DNA from 2 places in the Bacillus sp. C28GYM-DRY-1 genome. Region 1 is predicted to be linked to the other one. Evidence: riboswitches for the same ligand, from Rfam matches in the RefSeq annotation. Region 1 holds a riboswitch; the other holds the start of a gene.
What was found. A riboswitch is a leader RNA that binds a small molecule or an ion and turns the genes downstream of it on or off. The one in region 1 is predicted to bind S-adenosylmethionine.

Region 2: it holds a riboswitch for S-adenosylmethionine, as region 1 does, so the genes downstream of both, Q3W56_RS14705 (5-methyltetrahydropteroyltriglutamate--homocysteine S-methyltransferase) here and Q3W56_RS04110 (bifunctional homocysteine S-methyltransferase/methylenetetrahydrofolate reductase) in region 1, are expected to answer to the same signal.

What each region holds. Positions count from the first base shown of each region.
Region 1 covers NZ_JAUMKF010000003.1:74,080-79,318, forward strand. Annotated here, with positions in the region: gene Q3W56_RS04100 (GNAT family N-acetyltransferase) at 1-808, opposite strand, end outside; gene Q3W56_RS04105 (GNAT family N-acetyltransferase) at 814-1,263, opposite strand; gene Q3W56_RS04110 (bifunctional homocysteine S-methyltransferase/methylenetetrahydrofolate reductase) at 1,354-3,192, opposite strand; SAM riboswitch class I at 3,283-3,400, opposite strand; gene Q3W56_RS04115 (YajQ family cyclic di-GMP-binding protein) at 3,508-3,999, opposite strand; partial or broken gene Q3W56_RS04120 (CvfB family protein) at 4,098-4,995, shown strand; gene Q3W56_RS04125 (DUF3784 domain-containing protein) at 5,154-5,239, shown strand, end outside.
Region 2 covers NZ_JAUMKF010000015.1:58,019-63,257, forward strand. Annotated here, with positions in the region: gene pepT (peptidase T) at 1-763, shown strand, start outside; partial or broken gene Q3W56_RS14695 (hypothetical protein) at 1,270-1,548, shown strand; gene Q3W56_RS14700 (LURP-one-related/scramblase family protein) at 1,721-2,209, shown strand; SAM riboswitch class I at 2,276-2,382, shown strand; gene Q3W56_RS14705 (5-methyltetrahydropteroyltriglutamate--homocysteine S-methyltransferase) at 2,465-3,598, shown strand; SAM riboswitch class I at 3,667-3,773, shown strand; gene Q3W56_RS14710 (5-methyltetrahydropteroyltriglutamate--homocysteine S-methyltransferase) at 3,852-4,988, shown strand; gene Q3W56_RS14715 (3-oxoacid CoA-transferase subunit B) at 5,041-5,239, opposite strand, start outside.

The DNA of each region.
Region 1 (5,239 bases):
AAAGCTTCTTTTTCCGATAAAGCATAAGCGGAGGCTCATCGTCTGCATGAAATCCCATCTCCATCAGCCTCTCATGCAAAGATGTGTGTTCACCCGGGATATCGATGCGCATCGGACCTTGTTTGCCGGCGGCCAGCCTATTGATGAATTGTGCAGCCACGTCTGGTGATGGGGCGATGATGGGGCCGAATTTCAGATTGGCAGGTGTCTGTACAGATAGGCCGTAGCCAATCAGGTGTCCCTCATTGTTTCGGGCGATGACGCATTCCTCTGAAGTGTAAATAAGCTGCTGCAAAAGGTTTGTTCGATCTCCGCCAAAGGCAGCGAGATCGGCCGCGGCTAATTCTTGAAAGTCTTGTTCTCTAAAGGCTGTCAGTTCAGCCACAAGATGATCTCGCTTTTCAATCGGTTGAAAACCGTGACAACTGTATTTTCGGACTGAACCTGCTTGATGATAACCAGCTTTTTCATAAAGCGGCAAACCTTCTTTTGTGGCGCAAAGCCTGATGGCGGTGCTTTCATCCGTTTTGCTGATACACGCGTTTACCATCCGCCGTCCGAGACCGAGCCGTTTGTAGTCCTTGTCGACGATGACGAAGCCGATAGAAGCAAGACGGCCAAACAAAAATAAGCCGATACAGGAGATGATCTCACCGCGGATGTTTTGATAACCGAAAAAGCGCCCTTGCTGGACAAGCAGTGCCAGCTCTTGTTCGCCATAATCAGGCCACCCGGCTTGCCTGCAAAGCCGCAATAGTCCGGGGGTATGTTGTTCATGAAGCTCAATTAGCTCATCTATTACCTTCAAACACGTCATCTGCTTGTTCCGAATGTTTTGTACATGACAACATGAGTGCCAATGCCGGGAATCTCGAACGGTTCGCCAAGTTCCTCCCAGCCAAGCTTTGCATAGTAGCCTTTGACATGTTGTCTTGCATTGCACCAGACCGCCTGTACGTTTCTGTCTGCCAGTTTTTGCTCCGCATATTTGATCAGTGTGCTTCCGGCTTTTTGCTCGCGATATCCTTCAAGCGTCGCCATGCCTCTCAGCCGATATGCAGGGGATTCCGTTAATAATTGCTGATTTTGAGGGGAAAAAGAAGCGATGCTGATCAGGATTCCTTCATAAAACACGCCGAGATGAAAGGCGCCTTCCGCATGATCCTGTTCATATTTGCATTGTTCGATGGATTGATGGGGACGCAGGATGCGGTGCCGGATGTCGTATGTATCTTCCGCAGAAATGGTTTTAACTTCGAGCATGATGTTCCTCCTCATAATCTCATTTTCTTTATCGTAACACGAATTACGTTGGAAAAGACCGCCCATTTGGCTTAGGCAGTCTTCTAAGTATTAATGCAAATAGATATTTTGGCGCTGCTCATCTTTTTGCTGAATGTACGAAGTGAGCTCGGCGGTTAAGTCAGATCTGAGAAAAGGCGTAATCAGGTAGATGCCGTTAAACAGCTCGCATGCCGTATCCAGCAGGGAGCGCGCAATCGCAAGGCCTTCCGCTTTTTGTTTCTCTTTATCCTCGCCGGCGAGGGCCATTTTTTCACGAATAGAGTCAGATAGTTTAATCCCCGGAATTTCATTGTGGATGAATTCAGCATTTCGGCTGCTTGTGAGTGGCATAATGCCGATATAGATCGGCGTCTTCAGATGCTTTGTTTCGTTATGGATATCGACAAGCTGCTGCTCAGAATAGACAGGCTGTGAAACAAAATAATCTGCGCCGCAATCTATTTTTTTCTCCAGCCGTTGTACCGCTTTATCTAGATGGCGGACGTTAGGATTAAATGCGGCGGCGACCGAGAAATTCGTTTTCTTGCCAAGCGGTTTTCCAGACAGGGACAGTCCTTCATTAAACTGTTTGATCAGCCTGATTAAATCAAAGGATGTTAAATCATACACAGACGTTGCACCCGGAAAATCCCCGATCTTAGAAGGGTCGCCCGTAATGGCCAGCACGTCATTCAGCCCTAACGTATCAAGGCCCATTAAATGTGACTGCAAGCCGATAATGTTTCGGTCACGGCACGTAATATGGACAAGGGAGCGCATATCGAGCTGTTGCTTCACAAGGGTGCCGCAGGCAACATTGCTGATCCGCGGAGTAGCCAGGGAATTGTCGGCAAGGGTCAGGGCGTCGATTCCCGCTTCTTTTAATTCAGCAGCGGCGGACAGAAATTTGTCAAAGCTCAATTTTTTCGGCGGATCCAGCTCTACGATAATGGAGCGTTTTACCGCTGCGATCTCATTCAGGCCCGGTTCTGTGCGCTCATCCTGAACAGAAATGAATTCCTTAGGCCTGGTTTTGACTTCTTTTTCTGTAATCGGAGCAAGCCCGCCAATCGCTTCCGCCATCGCCCGGATGTGATTCGGCGTGGTGCCGCAGCAGCCGCCGATAATCCGTGCGCCTTGCTTGCGGAATTCTGACGCGCTGTTTTGAAAATACGTGTCATCTGTTTCATAGACGAGCCGGCCTTCTTCAAGTGAGGGGAGACTGCTGTTCGGATAAACTGATAAGAACACATCATCAAAAATCGGCACTTCGCTAAGCGCTTCAATCATGTGATAAGGGCCGAGCCGGCAGTTAATGCCGGCGATATCAGCCCCGAGATCCGCAATCGATCGCAATGCTTCAGAAAGCGGTGTTCCGTCCTGCAGTACACCTTGCTCATGCATGGAGACATTAAGCATAATCGGAAGGTCAGTCTCTTTGCGCGCGATTTTCAGCACTTCACGGGCTTCTTCCAAATCATAATACGTTTCTAACAGCAGCCCATCCGGCTCCTCATGCAGCAGCAGGTACAGCTGCTCGCGAAAGCTGCGTTTGATTTCGTCAAGGCTGTACGCATTTTTATTAAAGGTGCGGATGCCGCCCATCGTCCCCAGCACGTACGCATCGCCTGCTGAAGCCCGCGCGATTTTTACCGCCTCCTGATTCATTTTTTTGATGTCATCCTCAAGCCCGTGTCTGGATAATTTAATATAATTGGCCCCGTACGTATTCGTTTGAATGATGTTGGCTCCAGCCTCAACGTACGCTTTATGTATGCGCTGAATTTCCTCCGGCTTTGAAATGTTGAGCTCCTCAAAGCATCTGTCAATGCCGTAGGAGTAGAGGAGCGTCCCCATGGCGCCGTCGCCGATTAACACCTGTTTTTGCAAATCTTCTAAAAGTCCCATTGTCTGCCTCCTTTATTCACATTCAGCAAGGAAAAAAGAGAAATAAAAAAAGTCCTCTTAAGAAGAAGACTTTGTCGGTGATTTTGTCTCTTCTTATCTTCCAAGCTGTTCGAGCTTGCTGGATTTAGCACCTTGGTCATGGCTGATCGCCATTACACCGGTTGCTGAAGCTTCGTCGGGCCAGTCCCTCTGCTTCTCTTGATAAGAACGGATATGAAATTTTACATGTTCAGGAGCTGCCAAAAGATGCCTGGCGTTTTCCCTTTCTCCAAATTTACCGAAAATAAAGACAATAATCAATAGGATTCAGAAAATTTATCTGAAATTTATAAATTGAACATCAATTGGCAGATCTGCGCCCCGTACTGCTGTGATAATCTGCTGCAGGTCATCCTTGTTTTTTCCGGTGACACGCACTTGATCATCCTGCACTTGAGACTTTACTTTCAGTCCGGAGTTTTTGATGATGGTATTGATTTTTTTGGCGTTGTCCTTGTCAATGCCTTGTACAAGCTTTGCACGCTGGCGCACCGTTCCGCCTGACGCGCTTTCAACCTTGCCGTAATCAATATTTTTTGTCGGCACGTTTCGTTTAATCAATTTACTGACCAGCACATCTTTGAGCTGGCTTAATTTAAATTCGTCATCAGAAACGAGAACAAGCTCCTCTTTATCTAACGAAATGTCGCTTTTGCTTCCTTTAAAGTCATAGCGTGTGCTGATTTCTTTCAGCGCAATTTGAATCGCATTTTGCACTTCTGGCAATTCCACCTGGGATACAATATCGAATGAACTTTCTTTTGCCATATGAAAACCTCCATAACATTTAACTTATGTGTCGATTATAGTAGAATAAAGAGAAACTTCCAACAGAACAAAGAATCAATTTGTGATGATTGGAAAAAATGTTAACAGAATCCGCATAAAAATAAGCGGAACAGGAAGGACGATAGCATGAGACCAGGGCAGCAATTAACCTTGAGTATAGATCACCAAACTGACTTCGGTTACTTTTTAACCGACGGAGAAGATACGATTCTCTTACATAACAGTGAAATAACTGAGGATATCGAAGACAGGGATGAGGTAGAGGTCTTTATATATGTCGACCAGCAGGAAAGACTTGCGGCCACGATGAAAATTCCGGTCATCAGCGCTGATGAGTACGGCTGGGTCGAAGTGGTGGATAAAGTGGAAGATATGGGCGTTTTCGTTGATGTCGGCTTATCCAAGGATGCGCTTGTTGCAACTGAGCATTTGCCGCCATACGAGGATGTCTGGCCGCAAAAAGGCGACAAGCTCTACTGTATGCTGAAAGTGACGAATCGGGGGCGCATGTTTGCCAAACCAGCACCGGAGGATATTATAAGCGAACTGTTTACCGACGCTTCAGAAGATCTGATGAATAAAGAGCTGACAGGTACGGTGTACAGATTAATCGCAACGGGTTCATTTATCATCACAGACGATGGTATCCGCGGTTTTATCCATCCGTCAGAAAGAAAAGAGGAACCAAGACTCGGCTCAAGAATCACGGGACGGGTGATTCAAGTAAAAGAAGACGGCTCAGTCAACATGTCGCTGCTCCCGAGAAAACAGGATGCATTGTCTGTGGATGCCGAGTACATTTTAACGTATATGAGAACAAGAAACGGCGCTATGCCGTACAGCGACAAAAGCCAGCCTGACGATATCAGAGAACGTTTTAACATGAGCAAAGCCGCCTTTAAGCGCGCGCTTGGCCATTTGATGAAAAACGGAAAAGTGTATCAGGAAGACGGATGGACATACGAGAAAAAATAGAGGGCCGTACAGGCCCTCAGGCCCTCTATTTTTTTATATAAGAACTTCACAAATAAATTTCTGTTACGTATCATTAGGAGACAGATTGTTTTGTTAGTGAAAAGACAGGGGGAGATGTCGTGTACATTCGCATCGATTTTTTATTGATCTTGATTGCGATGCTTTTCTTTTGGATTGCTTATATGGCAGGAATTAAAAAGCAAACATGGATATTGTCCGGTTTCCGTGAGTCCCGGATACGTGA
Region 2 (5,239 bases), on a different contig from region 1:
TATCAAACACCCTGAAATCAAACATGGTACCATCAAAGTCGCTTTTACGCCTGATGAAGAAATCGGAAGAGGGCCGCACAAATTTGATGTGAAACGATTCAATGCGTCCTTTGCCTACACAGTTGACGGCGGCCCGCTCGGCGAACTAGAATACGAAAGCTTCAATGCAGCTGCCGCAAAAATCACAATCAAAGGCAACAACGTACATCCCGGAACGGCAAAAGGGAAAATGATCAACTCTGCGAAAATCGCAATGAAGCTGAACAGCCTGCTGCCGGCAGACGAAGCGCCTGAATATACAGAAGGGTACGAAGGCTTCTACCACTTGCTGTCGATTCAAGGAGATGTAGAGGAAACAAAACTCCACTACATTATCAGAGACTTTGACAAAGGCAACTTCCAAAGCAGAAAAGAAACAATGAAGCGTGTCGTTGAAGAACTTCAAAACGAATACGGGCAAGATCGGATTCAGCTTGATATGAACGATCAATACTACAATATGAGAGAGAAAATTGAACCTGTGATCGAAATTGTCCACATTGCCAAGCAAGCGATGGAAAACCTCGGCATCGAACCGAAGATTTCTCCAATCCGCGGGGGCACGGACGGATCCCAGCTGTCCTACATGGGACTCCCTACGCCAAACATCTTTACCGGCGGGGAAAACTTTCACGGCAAATTTGAATACATCTCAGCCGATAACATGGTGAAAGCCGTAAATGTCATCGTCGAGATTGTAAAACTGTTTGAAGAACAGGCATAATACCAAGAGCCAGTCCTAAAAAGGACTGGTTTTTTTGTGTAAATATGAAACATTTTGAATACTTCCTCCGTAAAACAAGTATCAACAGTTGAGGAGGAAAAAATGACAAAACATGCTATAGCTGCAAAAAGTCTATTGAAAAAATGGATAAGGAGCAGGCCGCTTAACATACAAAAGAAATCGAGCCCATTTCAAAAAATCAGAAAAATGTTCAAACGCTTCTTCTAATCAATCTTCCAAGTCCACAAAACCACAATCTGCATACCCTCGTACCGCCCAAATGCTCCGAAATTTGGGTTTTTTGTGTTTAATTCCGCAAAATAGGGTATAAACCAAACAAGAAAGAAAACAACAACCTAAAACAGGTAATTTGAATTATTAATTTTTAGGTTAAAAGTAATATAAAAGATTTTATTTTATCGTCGATAGTAACTATAGAACCAATCATCAACCAGAACTAACACCCTGTTGTAAGACTATTTTCAGGTCAACAGGTTAGACTGTTTTTGAGGGGCAGTTATTTATTTTTTATTGATTTAGAATTTTTTGAATACTTTTTGGCTTTTTATCCGTACAATAGATAATACCAAAACTTTTTTTGGGAGGTATGTAAAATGATCCTATTTATTATCATCGCATTATGTGGCTATCTTCTTTTTTCTTTCAGCAAGGACAATCGCCGTAAACCGCAAAAGACAAGCCCTCTGCCAGCAGCTGCACCTCATCACAACAACCTAATCGACCTTGACGCGATCCGCCAAAAACGCCGGATGCATCTTTCCTAATCCTATAATTTAACGAAAAGGCTGCTGAATGATGCAGCCTTTTTCAATTTAGAAACATTTATCACTCAGGAAAACAACCAGCGGGTTTCTGATTACTAGATTTGGAACTTGAAACTTTCTTGCCGCCAGTCCGTAACTTCTTACAAAACAAATCTAAAAGGAGACTTCAGCAATGATCGAATTATTTATGAAACAGAAAATGTTCTCTTTTAAAGATGAATTTCACATTTATGACCGAGATGAACAAGAGGCTTTCAAGGTCGAGGGCCGATTCTTTTCGTTAGGGGACTCGCTACAAATGACAGATTCATCCGGTAAAACACTCGTTTCCATAGAACAAAAAACAATGTCTGTTCTGCCGCGATACAAGATTTCCATTGGCGGGGAAACAGCTTGTGAGGTGGCGAAGAAACTAACGTTTTTCAAACCGAAATTTGAAATTTCCCAGCTCAACTGGGAAATTGACGGCGACTTGTGGAAGGATGAATTTCAACTGACGGACGGGGAGAATGTCCGTATGTCAGTGAGCAAAAAGTGGCTCAGCTGGGGTGATTCCTATCATTTACAGATTGCAAAAGAGGAAGATGTGCTGATCTGTACAGCCATTGCTATCGTGCTTGATATGGTATTATATAACGACGAAGATGAGAGCATTTTCTAAAAAAGTGTTGACAATTGATCAAAAAGTAATAATATTAAGATAATTGAAATTCGAATATGAAGATATACCTTATCAAGAGAGGTGGAGGGACTGGCCCTATGATACCCGGCAACCGCTGTTTCAAACAGAATGGTGCTAAATCCTTTAGAACATTGTGTTCTTGCAGATGAGGCGGAGATTTGATATTCAAGCTCTTCCTTACACAAAGGGAGAGCTTTTTTATGCTCACCCCATTGCAGAAAAGAGGCGAATGACTTGGCTCAACAAACAAATGTTGCAGGACAAATAACAGAAAAACAACGCAAAGCTCCTTTCCGTGCCGATCATGTCGGCAGTTTACTGAGATCTGCTCCAATAAAAGAAGCCCGGCAAAAAAAAGCGGCCGGCGAGATCACTGCAGATCAGCTTCGTGATATCGAAAATCAAGAAATCACCCTCATTGTAGAAAAACAAAAAGAAATCGGTCTCGATGTGGTAACAGATGGGGAATTCCGCCGATCTTGGTGGCATTACGATTTCCTGGAAGGCCTTGACGGTGTGGAAGCGTTCATCCCGGCTGAAGGGATTCAATTCCATCATGCGAAAACAAAAGCACGGAGCATCAAAGTGACGGGTAAACTCGATTTTACGAGCCACCCAGCGCTTGCCGATTATCAATTTTTACATGAGATCGTCGGCGACGCGACACCAAAATTGACGATTCCGAGCCCGAATATGCTGTTTTTCGGTGAAAAGGCGGATAAAGAGATTTATGACGACCAAGAGGAATATTTTCATGATCTGGCCCAAACGTACAAAAAAGCAATTAAAGCCTTCTATGATGCTGGATGCCGCTATCTTCAGCTTGATGATACGTCATGGTCTCTCTTCTTTGAGGAAAAAGGCAGAGAGGTCGTCCGGGCACTTGGCGGTGATCCAGAAACATTGCCTGCCTTATTCGCCAAAACGATTAACGATGCAGTGGCAGACCGCCCTGATGATTTAGCAATCACAATGCACATTTGCCGCGGCAACTTCAAGTCGACTTGGGCGGCATCAGGAGGCTATGACGCTGTAGCGGAAACAATTTTGGACGGCTTGAATCTGGATGGGCTGTTCTTAGAATACGATGATGACCGCTCAGGACATTTTGATCCGCTCCGTTTCGTAAAACGCAAGGATCTGCGCATTGTGCTCGGCTTAATTACATCCAAATACGGCGATCTGGAAAATCCTGAGGATGTGAAGCGCCGCATCAATGAAGCGGCGCGCTTTGTCAGCCTTGACCAGCTGTGCCTCAGCCCGCAGTGCGGTTTCGCCTCTACGGAAGAAGGCAATCTGTTGACAGAAGAGCAGCAATGGGCGAAGCTGCGCCACGTCATCGACATCGCCAACGATGTGTGGAGATAATCTATCATTGACAGAAACAGAAAATGTGTGAATAATAGATACTATCAGAAAATTTCATAAAATGGTTTTCCTTATTAAGAGAGGTGGAGGGACTGGCCCTGCGATACCCGGCAACCGCTGTTTAACAGAATGGTGCTAAATCCTTTAGAGCATTGATTGCTCTTGAAGATAAGGTTGAGATTGTCACACAAGCTCTTCCTTATCCAAAGGATGAGCTTTTTTATATTCGAAATAGAAAGAAGGAATGGACAACATGCCACAACAAACAACACACACAGAACAAAAAGCACGACAAAGAAAAAAGCCGCCGTTTCGCGCGGATCAAGTTGGAAGCCTGCTGAGATCTGAGCCCGTTAAAAAAGCGCGGCTGCAAAAAGCGGCCGGCGAGATTACAGCTGAGCAGCTTCGCCAAATCGAAAACGATGAAATCATCCGCATTGTGGAAAAACAGAAGGAAACCGGCCTGAACGTCGTGACAGACGGGGAATTCCGCAGAGCATGGTGGCATTTTGATTTTCTGGAAAATCTGGATGGGGTTGAGCCGTTTATTCCTGAGCAGGGCATTCAATTCCATAATGTACAGACAAAAGCACGAGGCATTAAAGTCACCGGTGATATCGACTTTTCAACTCATCCAATGCTTGAAGATTACTCATTTCTCCATAGCATTGCCGGTGACGCGACGCCAAAGATGACGATCCCAAGCCCAAATATGCTGTTTTTCCGCGGAAAGCTGGAAAAGGATGCATACAAAAACGACTATCACCTTTTCCAGCACGATGTATCCAAAGCATATAAAAAAGCGATTCAAGCGTTTTATGACAGAGGCTGCCGCTACCTCCAGCTTGATGATACGGCATGGGCTGTTTTCTTATCTGAAAAAGGCTTAAAACAGATCGAGGCGTTCGGAACAACGCCTGACGAGCTTCGCCAGCTGTTTGCGAAATCGATTAACGACGCGATTGCAGACCGTCCTGATGACCTGACGGTAACCATGCATATTTGCCGCGGCAACTTCCAGTCCACTTGGACAGCAGAAGGCGGCTATGACGCAGCAGCCGAAACCATTTTTGACGGCTTGAACCTGGACGGCCTTTTCTTAGAGTATGATGATTCACGCTCAGGCGGATTTGAACCGCTCCGTTATGTAAAGCGCTCTGATCTTCAGCTTGTCCTTGGCTTAGTGACATCTAAATTCGGTAAGCTTGAACATCCGGACGACGTGAAACGCCGTATCGAAGAAGCGTCCCGTTATGTGAGCTTAGACCAGCTTTGTCTCAGCCCTCAATGCGGATTCGCTTCAACTGAGGAAGGCAACAAGCTGACTGAAGAACAGCAATGGGCGAAGCTCCGCCATGTGGTTGAGATCGCTAACGATGTTTGGAAATAAGCAAAGGAAAAACACACTTGATTCCCTGGCGGAGTAAGTGTGTTTTTTCATATCAAGCGTTTGATTCAAGCACCGCCTGGCTGACAGCAAAATCGGCTTCTGTTTTTTCATAAACCTCATCCATTGTGACACCTTCCTGAAGTTCAGTCAGTGTCATGCGGCCGTGATCAAAATCAAACACAGCCAAATCCGTAATCAGCCTGTGAACGACTCTCTGCCCCGTCAGCGGAAGAGAGCATGTCTTTTTCACT